One region of the Trinickia sp. LjRoot230 genome, then DNA from elsewhere that is predicted to be linked to it. Evidence: predicted binding sites of a transcription regulator. Region 1 holds the regulator's gene; the other holds the start of a gene.

Region 1 (10,202 bases):
GGCAAACGTGTTCTCGAAAACTGCGGGCGACGCCGGGCAAAGGCCAATGTATGGCGTGCGGTTCGGGTTGGCGTGGGGCAGGTAACACGGATACGTCGGGGCGGCCACACCGGTAAATCTCGGTTGCCCGCCGATTCCGACGAGGAGATTGGCTGCCTGGTTGACATGGAACATTTCCTCCATCACCACCGAGCGCAGCAGTTGATATGCCTTGCTGCCCACGTCGACGATCGAATACAACGCGCTCAGGTAGGGAGGGATCGTCGTGAACTCGACTTCGATCGCCAGTTGAGCTGCCTGCTGCAGTCTTTTGCGCGGAGCGTCTGCCCCCAAGGCGCCTGCCTGATCACCGTCACAATTGCTGAACAGGTTTCCGAACGGTTTCTTGGAATCGACGAGTCCCGGCATTTTTCCCTCGACTGCTTGCGCCCTCGGGTTAGAGGATAGTGGCGCCTGTGGGCAGTAAGGCTATGAGAACTGCTAGGACCGCATGCCGAGAAAACAACGATAAATGCATGATGCGACATCGTCGCGCGTCACCCCCGTGAGATAGCTCCGGGCGTGACGCTCATGTACTGTTTTAAGTGTGGCTTGCCCAGAGCAATCAGATTGAGCATCGCCACCCCGAGACGGCGTGCGAATTCGTCGTCAATCTTGTAGTCGAACTCGTCCAGTAAGATCGGCATATCGAGTCGACCGGCCAGCAGCGAGGCGAGCTCAGCTGAATCACCCGTCTGAACGTTGAATTTTTGTTCATCGTCGTCGTATGTCAAGACGACCGAGTAAGGCGGGTGCGTTGCCATCAATATCCCCTGCATTGCCGCCTGATGGATCGACCGTATCCGCGGCCAGCGCCGCAAGAATTCTTCGGCGTCCCGCATTTTGACCGGAGCCATCGACTGATCTCCCTGGGAGGACGGGACGCAATCGTAGTCGCATCTCGCCGCCCAGGTGAACTGGTCGGGTTATCAGGTCTTCGTCATTACAATGCGAAGCGCCCAATAACGGCGCAATCGCATGACGTCACTCGATCAAATCAATCAACACTAGCCCAAGCCATCTCGCGCAACCGCGTACGCAACCGCGCCACCGCTTGGCTATGCAACTGACACACACGCGATTCGCTCACTTCCATCACCGCGCCGATTTCACGCAGATTCATGCCGCGCTCATAGTAGAGCGACATCAAAAGTTTCTCGCGTTCCGGCAGCTTTTCGATTGCTTCAACGAGCGCCGAGCGCAGGCTGTCGTCGAGCAGCGCCGAGAGCGGGTCCGTATGGTCGACGCAGTAGCGATCGAGAAACGGCTCGTCGTCGGCCGAGCGGTCGAAGTCTTCGTAATAGATCAGTTGCGAGCCGTGCAGATCCTGCAGCATCGACTGAAACGTATCGAGCGGCATCTTCAAATGATCGGCAACTTCCGTTTCACTCGCCGAGCGGCCCAGCCGCTGTTCGACCTGATGCACAGCCGACTCCACTTCGCGCGAAGTCTTGCGCATGCTGCGCGGCAACCAGTCGTTGTTGCGCAGCTCGTCGAGCATCGCGCCCCGGATGCGCTGACTCGCGTACGTTTCGAACTGCGCGCCCTGGTCTTCCTTGTATCGACTCGCCGCATCGAGCAAGCCGATCATGCCGGCTTGGATCAAATCGTCGAGATCGACGCTCGCCGGCATCTTCGCCACGAGCTGCAACCCAAGCCGGCGCACGAGCGGTGCGTACTGTGTCAATACATCCGTCTGGGACATTTTCCCTTGAGCGTTGTACATCGAGGGCCCCCTTTTCCTTGTCCCTATCGTTTCAAGCATGTTGATGCGCAGCCGTCGCGTCGGCGTTTGCCGAACTCGAGACGGTCGAACGCACCGTGGTGGTTGCCGTGGCGCGCGGCGCAAGCGCCGGGCGCATCGGCCAATAAAGCATTTCAGCGGCGACCTGCCGGTAATCGCGTGCGGATGGCGCCGACGGAAACGCATCGACGACGCAACGGTCCAGTTCGAGCGAGCGCTCCATGAACTGATCGGCCGCCACACATCCTGCATTCGCAATCGACACCGTCAGGTAGCGCGCAGCGACCTCTGCCAGGTTGTCGAACGTCGTATGCGCGTCCGACAAACTCGATACGTGGTTCACAAGCACGCGAAACTGCGCAATCGCATGCTCGTAGTGCAGCCGTTTCATGCACGCATAAGCCTCGGTAATCGCCTGAGCCGCCACACGCGTGACGATCAGCACGTCGTGCGACTGCGTGGCCAGCGCCGAGAGCGCACCGCGGCGATCGAGCCGCGCGTCGATCAGCACGACATCGGCCGGCCCCGCGAGCATCGTGCCGAGCTGCGCGGCGCTGTAGCCCGAGCAGTTCTCGCGCGACGCGGCCAGCACCGAAAATCCGAGGTGATGGCGCGGCGCAGCGTCTTCGATGCCGATGTCTCCTGCGAGCAACGCACGCAGATTTCCCGCACCGTGCACGCCGCCCAGCATCGATGAGACCGAATTCGCGCCGAGGCACTCATCAATGACGAGCACGTCTTTGCCAAGGCCCGCCAGTGCGGCGGCAAGGTTGACGATCGTCGACGTGCAGCCGACGCCGACCGGCCCGCCGGTCACGGTTACGACGCGCGAACCGCTTTTCGCGAGCAGGCGGCGCAGCCCTTCGGCTTGATCGGTGACGTGCTTATCCAAAGCGAACCTCATGCAGGTCGGCGTTCGCACGGCTCGAGAGCGCGGACAGCAAAGCCGGAATGTCGTCGTCGTGCGGCACAAATGGCGAATGGTCGCGCGGAATGCAGAACGCGCTCTTGATCAAAAATTTCCGGGTCGCGACGTACAGGTTCTCCGGCACTTTCTGCCCGGTCGAGACGTAATGCACAGGCAGCTTGTAGCGGATCACGGCATCGAGCACGCCGCCCAGGTTCGTCGCTTCGTCGAGCTTCGTCAGAATGCAGCCCGCCAGATCGGGTTGCCCCTCGGCGCTGCGATACGCCTGCACGACTTCGTTCAAAGTATCGCCGTGGCTCGTCGCATTGAGCAGCAACAGGCGCTGCACGGGCAGGCCGGCGCCGCAGAGCATGGCGATCTGGTCCGAGACGGTGCGATCGCGCTGGCTCATGCCGATCGTATCGATCAATACGATGTGTTTGTTGCGCAGCTCGGTCAGCGCAAGTTGCAAATCGGCGGCGTCCTTCACCGCGTGCACGGAGACGCCGAGAATCTTGCCGAAGATGCGCAATTGTTCATGGCCGCCGATCCGGTAGCTGTCCGTCGTCAGCAGTGCAACCTTGCTCGCGCCGAAGCGCATCACGCAGCGCGCGGCGAGCTTGGCGGTCGTCGTGGTCTTGCCGACGCCCGTCGGCCCCATCAGCGCGAACACACCGCCGCGCTCCATCAACGCATCTTCGTTTTCGAGCACGGGCAGATTCGCACCGAGCACCGATTGGACCCATTGCATGCCCGCTTCGACGTTCTCGAACTCGGGCATGTTGTCGACCATCATCCGCACCAGCTGCGCGGAAAAACCCGCGGCAAAGAGCTGTTTCGTGAGCGTGCCTTGCACCGGGTTGCGGCGTTGACGCTCGCCCCACAGCAGGCCGGCAAACTGCTCTTCCATCATCCCGCGCATCGACGACAGTTCGCTCATTACGGTCTGGCTGACGACTTCTTCGATACGTGCGCGAACCGCATCGGCCATCGTGGCTGCGTCCGGCGAATGCTCGTGGCCTTGCTCGGCCTTTGCACCAACGCCGTCGAAAGCGGGCGTGACGCGCGGCACGGCGCGGCGGGCAGCCACCTGTGCAGCCTCGTGTGCCCAGTCAGGCAACGAAGCCGAGGCGAGTTCCTCGGGCGACAAAATCTTGCCCGGCGCGCCCAAGCCTTTCGCTGCCGCCGCAGCCGGCGTCATCGCATGCGTTTTCGCCGTGTGGGCAGCCGGCGTCGCGTGGTCGCCACGCTGCTGCTGTGAGCCCAAGCGCTGCGCGTGATCGATGAGCCAAGGGTTCGACTCGGCCATTGTCTGTGCCGCTTCGGCCGCACCGGTCGCGCTGCGCGCGGCGGGCATCGTGCCGGCAGGCTTGGCGTCGGTGTGCCGCTCGCGTGCAGCGAAGGCCGATGGCCGGGCCGACGTGACATTCGGCGCAGCCAGCGAGGCCGCGCCGGGCGCGAAGCCGCGCGCATCGGCCGCATTGGCATTGGCGCCGATTTCGGGGCTCGCGCCGAACACCGCCGAGAACACGTCCGGCATGCCGTTGGCGTAGGGGTTCGCGAATGCCGCGTTCGATGTCGGCGCAGCTAACGCTTGCGACGGCTGCGCATCGTATGCCGCAGGCGAACGCTGCGAATGGTGTTGCTGGGACCTACCGGCACCAGCACCGATACCCGCATCCGAGCCGTCACCGCCGGCAGGCGCGAGCGCAGCCAGATCAGTGTCGGCCAGCGCGACAATTTCGACGCTGCCGTCTTCGTTCGTGCGATTCGACAACACGACCGCATCGGCACCGAGGGCCTCGCGCACGAGACGTAAGGCGTCGCGGCTCGTTGCGCCAACAAATTTACGAATATTCAAGCTAGACCCCCGATGAGGTTAACGACTTTGATCGTGCGTGTCTCGGGCACTTCGGCATACGAGAGCACTTTCAATTGAGGCAGGCTGCGGCGCAGGAATCGCGCGAGCATGGTGCGCAGCGCGTGCTGCACGAGCAGCACCGGCGGCAGCCCGGCATTTTGTTGACGGGTGATCGCACGCTGCGTCTCCGTCAAAAGCGAGTGGGCAAGGCCGGGTTCGAGGCCCGGGTTGACGCTGGTCGAAAGCGCCTGCGAAAGCACACGTTCGAGATTGGAGTCGAGCCCCATCACCTGCATTTCGCCATTGCCCGGATACCACTGCTGCGTGATCGCGCGGCCCAGCGCGAGGCGTACGGTGGAGGTCAGCTCGTGCGCGTCGCCCGACTTGCCCGATTGCTCGCACAGCGCTTCGAGAATCGTGCGCATGTCGCGAATCGGCACACCCTCTTCGAGCAGGTTTTGCAGCACCTTTTGCAGCGTGGCGAGCGACAGCGTCTTCGGCACGAGATCTTCGACGAGCGATGGCGCGTCCTTGCCGATGCGCGTAATGAGCGCCTGCACTTCCTGGCGGCCAAGCAACTCGGCGGCATGCTGCACGACGAGATGGTTCAAATGCGTCGCCACCACCGTGCTCGCGTCGACCACCGTGTAGCCGTACACCTGAGCCTGCTCGCGCAGATTGGTGTCGATCCAGACCGCCGGCAGGCCGAAGGCCGGATCTTGCGTCGGCGTGCCCGGCAGCGCGGCCGTGACCTGCCCCGGATTGATCGCGAGCCACTGGCCCGGATACGCTTCGCCCACGCCGACGTCGACGCCCTTGAGCGTGATGCGATAGCCGTTCGGACGCAGTTCGAGGTTGTCGCGAATATGAATGACGGGCGGCAAGAAGCCGATTTCCTGCGCGAACTTCTTGCGGATGCTCTTGATCCGCTTGAGCAACTCGCCGTCGGTGTTCTTGTCGACGACCGGAATCAGGCGGTAGCCCACTTCGAGACCGAGCGCATCGATCAGCGTCACGTCGTCCCAGCTCGCTTCGTTCGATTCGGCAGGCGCCGCAACCGCCGGTGCCGCGTCGAGCAGCACCGCACTCGCCTTGGCCTGCTCGGCACGCTTTTTCATCGCGCGGCTGAGTTGGATCGCCCCGCCGCCAAGCAAAATGAAAGCGAAGTGCGGCATGCCCGGAATCAGGCCGAGCACCCCGATGATGACGCCCGTGATCATCAGCACGCGCGGGTTCGTGAACAGCTGTCCGGTCAGTTGCGTGCCGATGTCTTCATCGGTCGCCACGCGCGAGACGATCACACCTGCCGCCGTCGAGATGATCAGCGAGGGAATCTGTGCCACGAGCCCGTCACCGATCGTCAGCAGCGTGTACGTCGTGCCGGCAGATTCGAAGTCCATGCCGTGCTGAACCATGCCGACGATGAGCCCGCCGAACACATTGACGACCATGATGATGAGGCCGGCAATCGCATCGCCGCGCACGAACTTCGAGGCACCGTCCATCGCGCCGTAGAACTCGGCTTCCTGCGAGACGGCGAGACGGCGCTTGCGTGCGCCTTCTTCGTTGATGAGGCCCGCGTTCAGATCGGCGTCGATGGCCATTTGCTTGCCGGGCATCGCGTCGAGCGTGAAGCGTGCCGCCACCTCCGCGATCCGGCCCGCGCCCTTCGTGATCACCATGAAGTTGATGACCATCAGGATGGCGAACACGACGATGCCCACCGCGAAGTTGCCGCCGACGAGAAAGTGCCCGAACGATTCGATCACCCGCCCGGCCGCAGCCGGTCCGGTGTGGCCTTCGAGCAGCACGACGCGCGTCGAGGCCACGTTCAGCGAGAGCCGCAGCAGCGTGGAGAACAGCAGCACGCTCGGGAAAGCCGCGAAGTCGAGCGGCTTCATCGTGTACATGCTGACGAGCAGCACCATCACCGACAGCGCGATGTTGAACGTAAAGAGCAGATCGAGCAGGAACGGCGGCAACGGCAGGATCATCATGCCGAGGATCATGCAGATCAGCACGGGGCCTGCCAGCGCGCGCAAGTTCGTCCCGGCCAGCGCCTGCGGCCGTTTGGCGAAGAAGGTTCCGACGCGCGCGTTCATGCCGACGCTCCGTTGGCGCTGCCGTTGCCGTGGCCGTCATTTGCGCCAAGCGCTTCTTGTTCTTCCTCGCGCATCTCGTCGTCCGAGATCGGGCCGTGGTCCATATCGGCCGGCACATCGAGTTCGGTCGGCGCGGCGGGCACGTCGCCACCGTCTTCACGGAAGCGCCGCAATTGATAGACCCATGCCAGCACTTCGGCCACGGCGTTATAAAGCAGGCCGGGGATTTCGCGGTTCAGTTCGACGTTGTGATAGAGCGCACGGGCCAGCGGCGGGGCTTCGAGCAGTGGCACGTTATGTTCGTTCGCGAGTTCGCGAATGCGCGCGGCCACGAGGTTCACGCCCTTGGCGACGACCTTCGGTGCGCGCATCGCGCCATCCGCGTATTGAAGCGCCACGGCGTAGTGCGTCGGATTCGTCACGACGACATCGGCCGTCGGCACCGCGACCATCATGCGGCGGCGCGCCATCGCACGCTGTTGCTGGCGAATGCGGCCCTTCACGTGCGGGTCGCCTTCGTTTTCGCGGTGTTCGCGCTTTACCTCTTCCTTCGTCATCCGAAGCTTCTTGTGGTACTGCCAGAGTTGATAAGGCACATCGAGCGCGGCGATGACAAAGAGGCCGCCGATGGTCCAGGCACAGCAGGTGGCGATCAGCGCCATGCCGTGGCCGAGGGCGCTCGTGAGCGATTCCGTCGCAAGCGCCAGGATCTCGTCTTTGCGGTGCCAGACGGCCGCGCCGCCGATGCCGCCCACGAGCAGCACCTTGGCGAGCGACATACCCACCTGAACCGGCCCGTTGAGCGAGAAGATGCGGCCGAGGCCGGCAATGGGGTTCATGCGTTCGGGCTTGAACTGGAGCACGTTGCCGGTCAACAGCCAGCCGCCGATGGCCATCGGCGCGAGCAAGGCGGCCACGCCCGTCAGGGCGAGTACCGGCAGCACGGCGAGGATGCCTTCGCGGCCAGCCGCACCGGCGCCAATCAACATGCGGTTCGGATCGACGACGCTTGCGTGATTGAACGTGAAAGCGCCGCGCATCATCGTTTGCAAGTGGGTGCCGATCGGGCCGGACAAGCCCCAGACGCCGAAAAATCCGGCCGCGAGCAACGCGAACGACGCCAGTTCTCGGGAACGCGCAACCTGCCCTTCCGCACGCGCCTTTTCAAGACGCCGGGGAGTGGCTGATTCGGTTTTCTCGAGGTCGCTGTCCTCTGCCACAGGGTTTCTCCGCTCCGGTCACGGCAACATGCCGCTTTTCATTGAGAGCGATTATTCCTGGAGGCGTCAACCGACGATCGGCGGATAAAGACCTGGAAAGGGGTGTATTTCGACTGATGGGGGGACGGGTGGGTAGGAATGACCGATGGAGGCTGCTTGGGCTTCGGGTTGCGACGTTACCCGAACAGGTATAATCCCGGCGGCACGCTTCGGCACGGGAACCAAGAAATGCGAAAACGGATCGTTGAAAGCATGGACGTACAACGCGGCTCGGGCAACGTCTACGCCGATCTTGGCTTGCCCGATGCAGAAAAGCTGAGGATTAAGACCGGCCTGGTGATCGAAATCAGAAAGGCCATGCGTACCCTTGGACTCACCCAGCAAGCCGCTGCGAAACGCATGGGCGTGCCGCAGTCGAAGGTGTCAGGCATGATGCATGGCAACTTCACCAACCTGTCTGAACGCAAGCTGATGGACTGCTTGAACCGGCTCGGCTACGACATCGAGATCAAAGTGCGGCCAGCCGTCGAGCCGATCGGACATCTCACGCTTACGATCGCTTGATGAAAGATTTCCTGGCGCAGGATCTCGCCAGCAACTATTTGATCGGAGTCCATCGCAACTGGCACGCGGTGAGGCATTGCGCCGCCGGGCGCCTGTCTATGCAGCAATGGCGATCGGATGGATTTTTTCGAGTTCCGCAGCCAACGCTTCCTTTGCCACCGCCGTCTCATAATCGAGTTGCAAGCCGGTCCAGAACGCGTCGCTCGTTCCGAAGTAGCGAGACAGGCGCAAGCCTGTGGCGACCGTGATCGCGCGCGTGCCGGCAATGATTTCGCCGATACGGCGTTGCTGCACACCAATGTCCTTCGCGAGGCGGTAGGCAGTAATGCCCATCGGGCGAAGAAACTCTTCTTGAAGGATTTCGCCCGGAGTCGGGTACATGACTTCGCGTGCCATGACAGTTCTCCAATTAGTGATAATCGACAATCTCGACGTCGGAAGCGCTGCTACCCTCAAACCGGAAGCACACGCGCCATTGATTTCAAGACAATATTATTGATTGCGGGCGACAGCTCAAAGCTGCCGCCCGTGACCGGTCCAGCGCGAATACGCCGGAAGACTAAAACGCCACGTAGGGCGTTTGCGTGCGGCCGAGCTGGGTCAAGTCATAGCCGAAGTAGACGGTACGGCCATAGAAGAACGGCATGCCGACGTCGACGACGCCTGACAAGCCGAGATCGCCGGCCAGATCGTTAAACGCGAAGTTGCCGCTGGTAAGCAGCGTTTGGCCATTTTGGATCGACATGGCAACCGTCGCGGTAGCCGCGGCGCCCGACATATTCGAAACCGTGACATTGCGCGATGTCAGCGACGATGGGCAATAAAACGCTGCGTAGATGCCGCTGCACGCTGCCAACGTCGCGTCCTGGAAGAAATATCCGTTGGAGCCGGAATCGAAGAATGCGGCCCCCGACGTGGTGCCAAACGTGCTGTTGACGAGCCCGGCTGAGTTCGTGCCAAACGTCGTGGCCCCCGTCAGCACATTGTTGGCCTGTGTCCCGATGCCGAACGTCATCGTGCCCGAGGCCGACGTTGCACCGTTCGCACCTATCGCCGGCATAGTCAGGACGACGCCGTTGTTATCGCTCGCAAACTTCACCACCGGGTTGGTGACCTGGTCCACGAGCGCGATCGTCGTCGCCGTGCAATTCGCGCCGCCCGGGCAGATGTAATAAGGCGGGTTGGTCGGGATCGACGTCGCGCAACTCTCGCAATCGTACGGCGCCACGCCAATACCGAGCACACCGTTGGCGCCGAAAAGGGCAACCGTGTTCTCGGCCGTACCCGTTGCCGCGCAATTGGACGGCACCGATGATGACGACATATCTCCGATGATCGCAACAGGTACGTTGCCGGCGGTTTTGCTGCCGATCGTCAAATCGGCCCTGCGCACCGAGCCCCATGTGTAGCCGTCGGCGAATTGGGTGCACTCGGCAATCTGATTGCCGCTGCCGTCGGTTTCCGGAGCCAGGTTCGGCAGCACCCCAGCCGCCGCCGTATTCACGATGCGCAGCCCGTACGACATCGTATCGACCTGGATGTTGTCGATCGTCTGGCAGTGGGCCGTGCTGCCGGGCGGGCAGACCGTGACGCTCACGGTGGGAATGTTGGCCACGCCGCCGGTGCCCTGAGCAACGTTGATCGCCACCTGATTCGCCGGAGTGACCGGAGCCGGACTCCCGCCTCCGCCCCCGCTCCCGCCCCCACCACAACCCACGACCACCGCCGCCATCACAACGGCCCCAAGCACGCCCAACGCGCGCGC
Region 2 (10,202 bases), on a different contig from region 1:
CACCCCGACGCCGACGACTTTCTCGGCATCATCGCCAAGCGCCGCAAGCACGCGCGCAAGATTGCGTTCGAGTGCGGGAAAGAGCACATGTGGGTCCGGGTACGCATACTCGAGCACCTCGCGGTTGCGTACCTGGCCGACGAAATCCATGGCCAGTACGTCGAGGCTGCGCCGCCCGACCTTGATGCCGATCGTGTAGGCCCCCTCGGGGCGCAGCGCGATCGGCACGGACGGCTGGCCGATGCGTCCGCGCACGCGCGCTTGTTTGGCGAGCAGGCCGTCGTCGATTAGCCGATCGACAATCATCGAGGCAGTCTGCATCGACAGGCGCGTGAGGCGGGCAACATCTGCTTTGGCAAGCGGCCCGTGCAGCCGGATGGCCTGCAGCACGATCCGCTCGTTGAATTGCCGCATGCCGACCTGATTCGATCCGCCCGGTCGAGCCGTCTGCGAAGGCGCACGCCCATTCATTGCTGTGCCGGCGTGTCAGCGCGTCGAGTACATCGCGCGGGCGGGCCGCCTGCTTTCGGCGTGGTTCTGATGCGAATGCTCATGTTTATGCCTATGCCTATGCTCATGCAATGGCCTTGACATCCGCTTGCTTCGCGCCGGTCATGATCGCCACTGCGTCGGACATATGAATGTCCTTCACATTGACGAGCGCGGCGCGGCGGCCGAGCCGCTGAATATGGATGCGATCGGCGATCTCGAAGACATGCGGCATGTTATGGCTGATCAGAATGACGGGCAGGCCACGATCGCGCACACGCCGGATCAGTTCGAGCACCATGTTGCCCTCCTTCACACCGAGTGCGGCGGTCGGCTCGTCGAGAATCACCACGTGTCGGGCGAACGCGGCACTGCGAGCGACAGCCACGCCTTGGCGCTGCCCGCCGGAAAGCGTTTCGACGGCTTGCCGCATCGAACGAATGCCGATCTGCAGATCTTTCATGTGAGCGGTGGCTTCCTCGAGCATGCGTCGCTTGTCGATCATCTTGAGAACCGACCCACGCCAGCCGGGCAAGCGGCGTTCGCGCCCGAGAAAGAGGTTTTCGGCAATCGTCATTGCCGGTGCAACGGCGAGTTCTTGATAGACGGTCTCGATGCCTTTTTCACGCGCATCGAGCGGGCTGCGGAAGTGCACGGGCCCGCCGTCGAGCAGAATCTCGCCTTCGTCGGGCACGAGCGCACCCGAGAGCGCTTTGATCAGCGACGATTTGCCTGCGCCGTTGTCGCCGATGACCGCGAGAATTTCGCCTGGCAGGACTTCGAAATCGCAGCCATCGAGCGCGGTCACTTGCCCGTAGCGCTTCACAAGGCCTCGAGCCTGCAGCACCGGCGTCGGGAAAACTGAAGAAGGTGTCGACATAGCGGCTCCTTGATGAACAGAGGGCATCACGTGCGGCGATGCGAAAGCTTGTCGGCTGCCACGGCCAGGATGACGAGAATGCCGGTAATCAGCACCTGGTACACCGACGACACGCCGATCAACGTCAATCCATTGCGAAACACGCCGACGATCAGCGCACCGAGCAAGGTGCCGACAATCGAGCCGCGGCCGCCGAACAGGCTCGTGCCGCCGAGGACGACTGCGGTAATGCTGTCGAGGTTTTCGGTCTGCCCGGCCTGCGGATCGCCGACACCGGTCCGCGATACGAGTAACAGTGCCGCGATGCCATAGATGGCGCCGGCAATCGTATAGACCGACACGAGAATGCGTTGCGACGACAGGCCCATGAGCCGCGCCGCTTCGGGGTTATTGCCGAGCGCATAGAGATGCCGGCCCGGTACTGTATTGCGGAGCACGAACCAGGTCACGAGATAAAGGAGCAGCGCGAGCACGGTGCCGTAAGTGACTTCGGCCGGACCCACCGCGAAAGTGTTGCCGAGAAACATCATCGCATCAGGCAGGTTCGACACCGTTTCGGCACTCGAATATATCTGTGTCAGCGCGAATGCGATGTTCAGTGTGCCGAGTGTGACGATGAATGACGGCAGCTTGACGCGCGTTACGAGCAAACCGTTTAGGAGTCCGAACGATGCGCTGGCTGCGAGACCGCACAAGATGGCGAGCACGGGCGGAACACCGAGGTTCATCGCGAATTTCGTCATGACGATGGAGCCGAAGGCCATCACCATGCCGCACGACAAATCGATGCCGGCGGTCAGCACAACAAGGGTTTGTCCGATCGCGATGACCGCTACAACCATCGTCTGCTGCAAAATCAGCGAGAAGTTTTGGAACGATAAAAACCGGTGGCTTTGCGTGATAAAAAACGCGCAAGCGGCAATCAGGGCGATCAGCGGGCCTGCTTCGGCAATCGTCGGCATGCGATGCCGCTGCGGCTGGGAGACGGGTGCCGGTGCGACCGGCGGAGCGGATCGAGTCGTCATAGTGCGTCTTCTCGTAAAAGCGGGAAATTCATGCGCGGGCTCGCAAGCCCGCGCCGGGCGTCAACGTTAGGGCCTGTTCGCGCTAATTACAGGCTTGCGAACGTGCCTTGCCGGGCGCAGTGCAAGGAGTGAGGAGGCGCAATAGCCATTGCTATTGCAACGACGAACGACGCCCCGAAGGAAGTCCCCTTGGGGGGCGCCGCAATGCGCCCGGCAAGGCACGTTCCCCTGATCTACAAAATCCTTCGCGGGGCTGGCCGCCAGAAGGGCCGATCGCCGCGTCATGCTCCTCGTGAATACGTCGAGTATTCCCTTCGTCCCCCAAGGGGATTTCCTGCGGGGCATCACATTCCTTGCGCTCGGCCCTTCTGGCGGCCAGCGCAAGCCTGTAATTAGCGTGAACAGGCCCTAACTGCCCCAGCAATTGGCAAGGCCGAATTTCGTGTCCTTGCCATCGACGCCGTTCATCGGCTTGTCGGTGATCAGCGTGACGCCGGTGTCCTTGTAGCCGGCCGCTTTCTTGCCGGTCTTCGCATACTCGACGCCCGCTTTGACGCCGAGTGCTGCCATCGTCAGCGGATATTGCTGAGCGGTCGCCGCGATCTGCCCGGCCTGCACATTTCGCACGCCTTCACAGCCGCCATCGACCGATACGATCAGCACGTCCTTTTCTTTGCCTGCTGCTTTGAGTGCGCGATAAGCGCCGGCCGCGGCGGGTTCGTTGATCGTGTACACGACGTTGATATCGGGCGCTTTTTGCAGGCAGTTTTCCATCGCGGTTTGTCCCTTGGCGCGGTCGCCTCGCGTGTCCTGACTGCACACGATGCTCGCGTCACCCTCCTTGACGCCAAAGCCTTTCAAGAAGCCGTTATGACGCAGCACACCCACCGAGATGCCTGGCGCGAGGTCGAGCGTCGCGATCTTCGCAGGTTTGCCGCCGAGTGCCGCTTTCGCATACTCGCCGATCAGCGTGCCGGCCTTGAAGTTGTCGGTGGCAAAGAGCGCGTCGGTTGCGTCTTGCGGGTCCGTCGGTGTATCGAGCGCAATCACCATCACGCCGGCAGCGCGCGCCTTTTTGATGGCGGGCACGATCGCCTTCGTGTCGCTCGGTGTGATCAGAATCGCTTTTGCGCCAGCGGCGGTCATGTTCTCCATGGCCGTCATCTGGCTGGCGTTGTCACCGTCGAACTTGCCCGCGGCGGTGCGCAGCTCGACGCCGTCTTTTTGCGCTTCGGCTTCGGCGCCCTGTTTCATCTTCACAAAAAACGGGTTGGTATCGGTCTTCGTAATCAAACCGACGACGACTTTGTCCGCGGCATGCGCATTCAATGCACCGAATACGCAAAGCGCGGCCGATGCGGTCAGCGACAACGCGGTCATGCGCGTAAGCGCGGCATAGGGACAGGTTTTCATCAACGCTCTATATGAACGCCTCCCGTTTGCGAAGGTTTTTCGTGTGTTGCGACTACGACAGGATGGGTTGCAGCTTTATATCCGGGCTTGTTGCAGCCCGATGCGCTGCGGCCCACCATGAAATCCGCTGACCCGCACCTCATTTCTCCGGCGAGCTTGAAGCTCGAGCGATGATTCAGGTTTAGCGAGTCCCGGTCCGACCTGTCTTGTCATTACATACGATTGCCAGCGCAACCTTTCGACGTGTCATCCTGTAAAAGTTGATCTTTCTGCGCGTCGTTCGCCATTCAAATCGGCTTCACGCTCACGTAACCTTTTTCATATGGCCGGTCATGTGCCAGGATTGCCCAGATCGTGCGGGCCATCTTGTTGGCCTGCGCCACGACCACTACATTCATCGGCCTGCGTGTCCTGATCTGCTCAAGCCACGGCCCCGGCTCCTTCGAGTGGAAGAGCACGCTGCGCGCACCGTGGATCAGCAGCTTGCGCAGATATGTATCGCCTCGCTTGCTGATGCCCAGCAACTGAACCTTGCCGCCCGACCCCGTTTGCCTCGGGACCAGCCCAATCCAGGCTGCGAACTCACGCCCGGATCTGAACGTCTTCGCGTCCCCCATCGTCGCGATCGCCGCAGTCGCCGTCAGCAGACCGACACCCGGTATCGCAACGATTGCCTTGCACGCCTTGTCCTCTTTCAGCCATGTCTGCAGGCGCCGTTCGATTTCGGCAATCTGCCGGTCCAGATCCGTCAAGCCGTTCCATTGCTCGCGCAGCGTGTCGATCAGAATCGTCGGCAGACGGTCCACCAGTCGCGCCAATACATCTGGTATCGCCTTGTCCAGCGCAGCTCGACCCTTGCCCATCACTTCACCGTATTCGGTCAGCAGGCCGCGCAGACTGTTGATCTGCATCGTGCGAAACTTCACCAGCTGTTCGCGCATCCGGTGCAGCCCCAGCACTGCCTGCTGCGTCTCGGTCTTCACCGCAACTGACTTGCCCGGTTGCTGCGCGGCCATCCAGATCGCTCGCGCATCAGCCGCATCATTCTTGTTACCCATCACGAACGCCTTGACGAACTTCGCCGGCATCAGCTTCACCTGGTGGCCCATCGCCGTGAGCTTGCGGGCCCAGTGCTGCGAACCGCCACACGCCTCCATCCCGACCAGGCACGGCGGCAGGTTCGCAAAATGCTCGAGAAACGCCGCCCGCTTTATCGGTTTGTTCACAATCTCGCCTGTCTCAGCGTCGATGTAATGGAGCTGGATCACGTTCTTTGCAATGTCCACACCAACTGTCGTAAGCTTCATTTCGGACCCTCCGGTTTGCCTGTGAAGACCTTGATGATCTTCCACCTTGGGCACTTCGATGCCGTCGGCCCGTGAGGGTCCACCCTCCTTCTTCGCTTCCACCTCTCACGGGTGGGAGGCGTTCATATCATTTCTCCTGCAATGGGCAACAGCGGCTCTTGTTGGAAATGATTTGGACTTCGGGACTAAATCAATCGATTTGATTTAGTACAGCAGGCGAGCTTGGCCAAGTCAAGAAAGGCGCTACGCTGCAATGCGTCAGATTCGACACGAGCCGTTAGCGTGCTATGCCATCTCAAAAGGCATGAGTGCATCTGCTGCATAGCAGCATGGCGAATGATGGGTTAGGGGTAATTCCCGAGGGAGAAAACAAAAGCGGCCGGCGCATTTCGCGTCGGCCGCTTGAAGATTTATTGGATGAAGCGCGGGGAAACCGTCAGGCAGCGCGCGCTGCGGCTTCGGCGAGTTCTTTATTGGCCGCCGCGGCTTTTTTGGTCTTGCCGGCACGCGAGGGCGGTTGGCAGGCACCACACACCACGTTGTGCTGCAGCTCATGCTTGTGGGCGATGAATTTGCCGCTGCAGCGGCAGCAGGGCGTCAGTTGCAGCATGTCGGCGTCGAAGAAGCGCACGAGCGTCCATGCGCGCGTCAAGTCGAGCACCGGCTCGCATTCGCCGTGTTTGCAGTGTTCGAGATAAAGCCGATAGCCCTTCGTCAACGCGTCGAGATGGGAGCAGCCGGCTTCGTTCTTCAAAAAGAGGTACGTGTTGTAGAACAGCGACGCATGAATATTAGCGAGCCACGTCATGTACCAGTCGGCCGAGAACGGCAGCATGCCCTTGGGCGGTGATGCCCCTTTGATCTCGCGATAAAGGCGAATCATCCGATCGCGCGAGAGCGACAACTCGCTTTCGAGCACTTGCATGCGAGCGCCCAGTTCGATCAGTGCGATGGCACGAAAGACTTCCTGCGCATCTTCGGTGAGGCTTTTCTTGAGAGCCATGGCATGCACCCCTTTAAGCAAACTGTTCGGCTGGCTGGCCCGCGAGCAAAATCGCGGTATGTGTTGCAGCGACGTCAGTGTTCTTCGCGGTTTGCGTGAGCGCAGTGAGCATCGAATGGTCGTTGAAGCGGAACTGGCACAGCAACTGGTCAGACGCTGCAAGCTTCACGCATTGCGCGAGCGAGAGGCCGGCAAGCAGATCGGCCAGTTGCCGCGACAAGCCAAGCCGGAACATACCGATGGCTTTGTCCTCACGCAGCATGCGCTGCGCAAGCATGATGTACGACAAATTAATTTCGCGGATTGATTCCTGCGTCTCGCCGTTGCGGTCCATTTTCTCGCGCTTCCGAAAGCCCCGTTGATCATTTCCGGTAGTTTGTACCGTGTAATTTCTTCTTGGTTGGCCGCGAACGTTTGCGCGACCTTTGATATCGATTTGATACAAGACGTTACATCTCGTAACAACCAATGGAAGCCATTGTACGAATGGGATTTGGGGAAATCAATCCCTTCCTCATAAAAAGTACGAAAAATTTATCCGTCCGATTTCGGCAATTTTTTCGCGCATTTGTAACAGGGAAAATTGACCGTATTTCTGTCGAACATTTGAATGAAAGGCGCGAAATCGGGTGGGGTGCCGCAAAGACGGCATGGCACTCACAGATAAAGGGGCCGCACATCGCACGCTTAAGCCAGGCGGCCCAGCCATCGCACAAAAATAGGGCCGGCGATAAGTCCCCATGCGAGCGCGCAAATAATCAAAGCGACTAGTACGGCGGCGCTACCGCAGTCTTTTGCGTGGCGCGACAGTTCATGGTGCTCGAGCGAAATGCGGTCGACGATGGCTTCGATCGCCGAATTCAACAATTCGACCATCAGCACAAGCAGAACGGCGGCAATGAGCGCGAAGCGTTCGATGGGCTGCACAGCGAGCATGCAGGCAGCAGGAATCAATACGAGTGCAGCGGCGGTTTCCTGGCGGAATGCGCTTTGCGTGCGCAGCGTTGCTGCAATGCCGTGGCATGAATAACGAAAGGCAAACAACGCTCGCAACGCCCCCGTGCGCTTTGGCGGCAGTGGCACATAGCCTTGCGAATCGTTGGAATCGGTCATAAAGACGAAGGTCGGATAGCGCAGCTAGAAAGTCACAAGTATGTCTCAAAAATCTGTTATGTTTGGACGCGCACATGCGCGTAAGCGCTTAACTTGTTGTAGGTCTTTTTCTTATTGGTTCGTCAGCATTCGCCTAGTCGGTCTGCAGGTCGCCGGTTTGCATACCGTCGACGCCGTCTGCGCCGGCAAGTGTGTCCGCCTCTGCGGCCCCAGGTTGTGGTTGGCTGCCGGTGCGCGGCCTGTTGCGCAGTGTGAACTTATCCAGTGAATTGCCGTTTTACGTGTTCGTATATGAAGCGAGGCAAACGTTTGCGTGTCGCCGAATGACCCACGTTCATGCGGAAAAAAGGCCGTACGGCCTGCTGATCGCGCAAGCTACGCGTAGCCATCGGTACTTAAGCGGGTTGTCGATGAAATCGGTCGTTACCTTCGTGCTTTGGCTGGCGGGCCTGTGCGGCGCCGCTTACTCCGTTGTCCTCGAAGCTGTGCAAACTGCGCCGCCCGCGCCGGTTGCCGCCGCGCCGGCTCAGGCGTCGACGCTCACGCTGCCATTCGCTGCGCTTGGCGCATATGCGCCGTTGCGAATGCACGGGCTCGACGATTCGCGCATCGTGAACGTGGGCGTGCGCCTCGATCGCGTCGTGACTGCTGCACATATGCGGCTGCGTTATACCTATTCGCCGGCGCTCGTATTCCCGCTTTCGCATTTGAAGATATCGATCAACGGCGAGGCGGTTGCCACCGTGCCTCTCGATCGCGAGCACGCCGGACAGCTGGTGACGCAAGAGATCCCGCTCGATCCGCGCTTCTTTACCGATTACAACCAGATCGGTATCCAACTGATTGCGCATTACACGCTCGATCACTGTGAAGACCCCGAGAACTCAGCGCTGTGGGCCGACGTGAGCCCGACCAGCGAAGTGGTGCTCGATACGGCGCCGATCCGGCTGCCGAACGACCTTGCGCTGGTGCCCGCACCGTTTTTCGATCGGCGCGACGTAACGCCGCTCCGTTTGCCGTTTGTATTGCCGGCCGCGCCCGATAACGACACGCTCAAGAGTGCCGGTGTCGTTGCATCGTGGTTCGGTTTGCTGGCCGACTATCGGCAGGCGCGGTTTCCCGCGCTATCCACGTTGCCCACCGACAGCGACGCGATTGTCGTAGGCACGCCGGCGCAGTGGCCCGTGCCGTTGCAAACGCCGCCGGTCGTTGTCTCCATGCTGACCGTGATCGACAATCCTGCTGCAGCGGGACGCAAGCTGCTAGTCGTGACGGGACGCAATGCAGCCGAGGTCGAGCAGGCCGCCGACGCGCTCGTACTGGGAAAAGCCGCGATGTCGGGCTCGTCGGTACAAGTGGCGCACGTCGATATCGGCTCGCCGCGCAAGCCTTACGACGCGCCCCGCTGGCTGCCGATCGGCCGGCCTGTTGCGTTCAAGGAGCTCGTCGACGATCCGCATCAACTGCAAGTGAGCGGCAGCCGTCCTGATGCGATTCGCTTGAACTTGCGCGTGCCGGCGGATCTCTACTCCTGGACCGGGCAAGGTGTGCCGCTCGACCTCAAGTATCGCTACACGGCACCGACCGTCGAAAACGATTCGACGCTCGCTGTTGCCGTCAACGACCAACTGGTGAAGTCGTTTCGTCTGTTGCCGGCAAGGGCGGAGGATTCGCAGGGCCGTCTGCGCCTGCCGCTGCTGCCGAGCACCGACGCGCGCTCCACGAACGCGCTCGATATCCCGGCGTTTCGAGTGGGCAGCAGCAATCAGTTGCAACTCAGTTTCGATCTCAGTTCGCAGAAGACGGGCTTGTGCCAGGGCGTGGCTAAAAACCCGGCACAGGCGGCGGTCGATCCTGATTCGACGATCGATTTTTCGCATTTCGTCCATTACGCGCGCATGCCCGACCTCGCGTTTTTTGCCAACAGCGGCTTTCCGTTCACGCGCTACGCAGACTTGGCGCAGACTGCGGTGATCATCCCCGAGCGTCCGTTGGCGCAAGACCTCGAAACGTTGCTGACGATGCTCGGGCACATGGGGCAATGGACTGGTTTGCCCGCGTTGCGCGTGCAAATCGCGCGCCCCGCGCAAGCCATGCAGTTGCAAAAGGACCTGCTTTTGATCGGCGACAGCACGTCGGGCGTCATTCCGGCCGCATGGGGCGACGCGCTGCCGCTCGCGATCAATGCGTCGCCCGCGGCGGGGTCTGTTGCGCGGGCGACCTTCTCTGTCAAAGAGTATTGGCGTGGAGCCGCGCGCGTGCCGCAAGGCAGCGCGCGGCTCGACGAAAGCGGTGCGCTGGCCGCGATCCTCGGCTTCGAGCTGCCCGGCAGTCACGGGCTCAGCGCTGTGGCGCTGACCGGTTCGGACGCCGAACACCTGCGAGCGCTGCTGAACGTGTTCGAAAAACCCGACACCGTAGCGCAGATGCAAGGCGACGTGACGCTGGTGCGCGGCGATCGCGTCGAAAGCATGCGCGTGGGCAATACCTATGTGGTTGGTTACGTGCCCTGGTATGCGCAGATCTGGGCGCGCGCGATGCGTCATCCGATCCTGCTTGGCGTGCTCGGCGCGTTGGCTGGACTGTTGCTCGCCATCGGCGCGTTCACAGCGCTGCAAGAACTGGCTGCACGCCGTCGGGGACTCTGAGCAATGACGTGCACGCGTACTACCCAGCCGCATGCGTGGCGCAATGCGTTGTGTTGGGTTAGGGTTTTTGTTTTTGCATTTTTTACTTTTGCATTTTCGATCACGATGGGCACCGCGCATGCGGCGTCAGCAACGACGCAGGCAGGCTCGTGCGAGCCGGCCGCATGGCCGCAATGGGCGCAATTCAAGCATGACTTTCTTTCGCCCGACGGTCGCGTGATCGATAGCAGCAGGCCCGATTTGCGCACCGTCTCCGAAGGGCAGTCATACGCACTTTTCTTCGCGCTCGTGGCCAATGATCGGCCAGCGTTTGACACCATCCTG

Evidence for each region. The regulator FliA, encoded in region 1, starts transcription of late flagellar genes. The targets are predictions, from matches to a motif close to CTAAAGTTTNNNNNNNNNNNGCCGNTA.
Region 2: the regulator FliA is predicted to act here: its motif matches at 7,482-7,508, upstream of bcsB (cellulose biosynthesis cyclic di-GMP-binding regulatory protein BcsB).

What each region holds. Positions count from the first base shown of each region.
Region 1 covers NZ_CAXUQX020000001.1:153,806-164,007, reverse strand. The annotation lists gene ACSQ20_RS00710 (ferritin-like domain-containing protein) at 1-333, opposite strand, end outside; gene ACSQ20_RS00705 (hypothetical protein) at 537-896, opposite strand; gene ACSQ20_RS00700 (RNA polymerase sigma factor FliA) at 1,037-1,765, opposite strand; gene ACSQ20_RS00695 (MinD/ParA family protein) at 1,797-2,675, opposite strand; gene flhF (flagellar biosynthesis protein FlhF) at 2,668-4,551, opposite strand; gene flhA (flagellar biosynthesis protein FlhA) at 4,548-6,653, opposite strand; gene flhB (flagellar biosynthesis protein FlhB) at 6,650-7,873, opposite strand; gene ACSQ20_RS00675 (helix-turn-helix domain-containing protein) at 8,102-8,437, shown strand; gene ACSQ20_RS00670 (HigA family addiction module antitoxin) at 8,534-8,833, opposite strand; gene ACSQ20_RS00665 (DUF3443 domain-containing protein) at 8,997-10,202, opposite strand, start outside.
Region 2 covers NZ_CAXUQX020000002.1:1,551,543-1,561,744, forward strand. The annotation lists gene ACSQ20_RS25885 (ROK family transcriptional regulator) at 1-471, opposite strand, end outside; gene ACSQ20_RS25890 (ATP-binding cassette domain-containing protein) at 575-1,369, opposite strand; gene ACSQ20_RS25895 (ABC transporter permease) at 1,396-2,394, opposite strand; gene ACSQ20_RS25900 (sugar ABC transporter substrate-binding protein) at 2,803-3,774, opposite strand; gene ACSQ20_RS25905 (IS110 family transposase) at 4,095-5,114, opposite strand; gene flhC (flagellar transcriptional regulator FlhC) at 5,551-6,117, opposite strand; gene flhD (flagellar transcriptional regulator FlhD) at 6,131-6,451, opposite strand; gene ACSQ20_RS25920 (diacylglycerol kinase) at 6,805-7,230, opposite strand; gene bcsB (cellulose biosynthesis cyclic di-GMP-binding regulatory protein BcsB) at 7,641-9,878, shown strand; gene bcsZ (cellulose synthase complex periplasmic endoglucanase BcsZ) at 9,882-10,202, shown strand, end outside.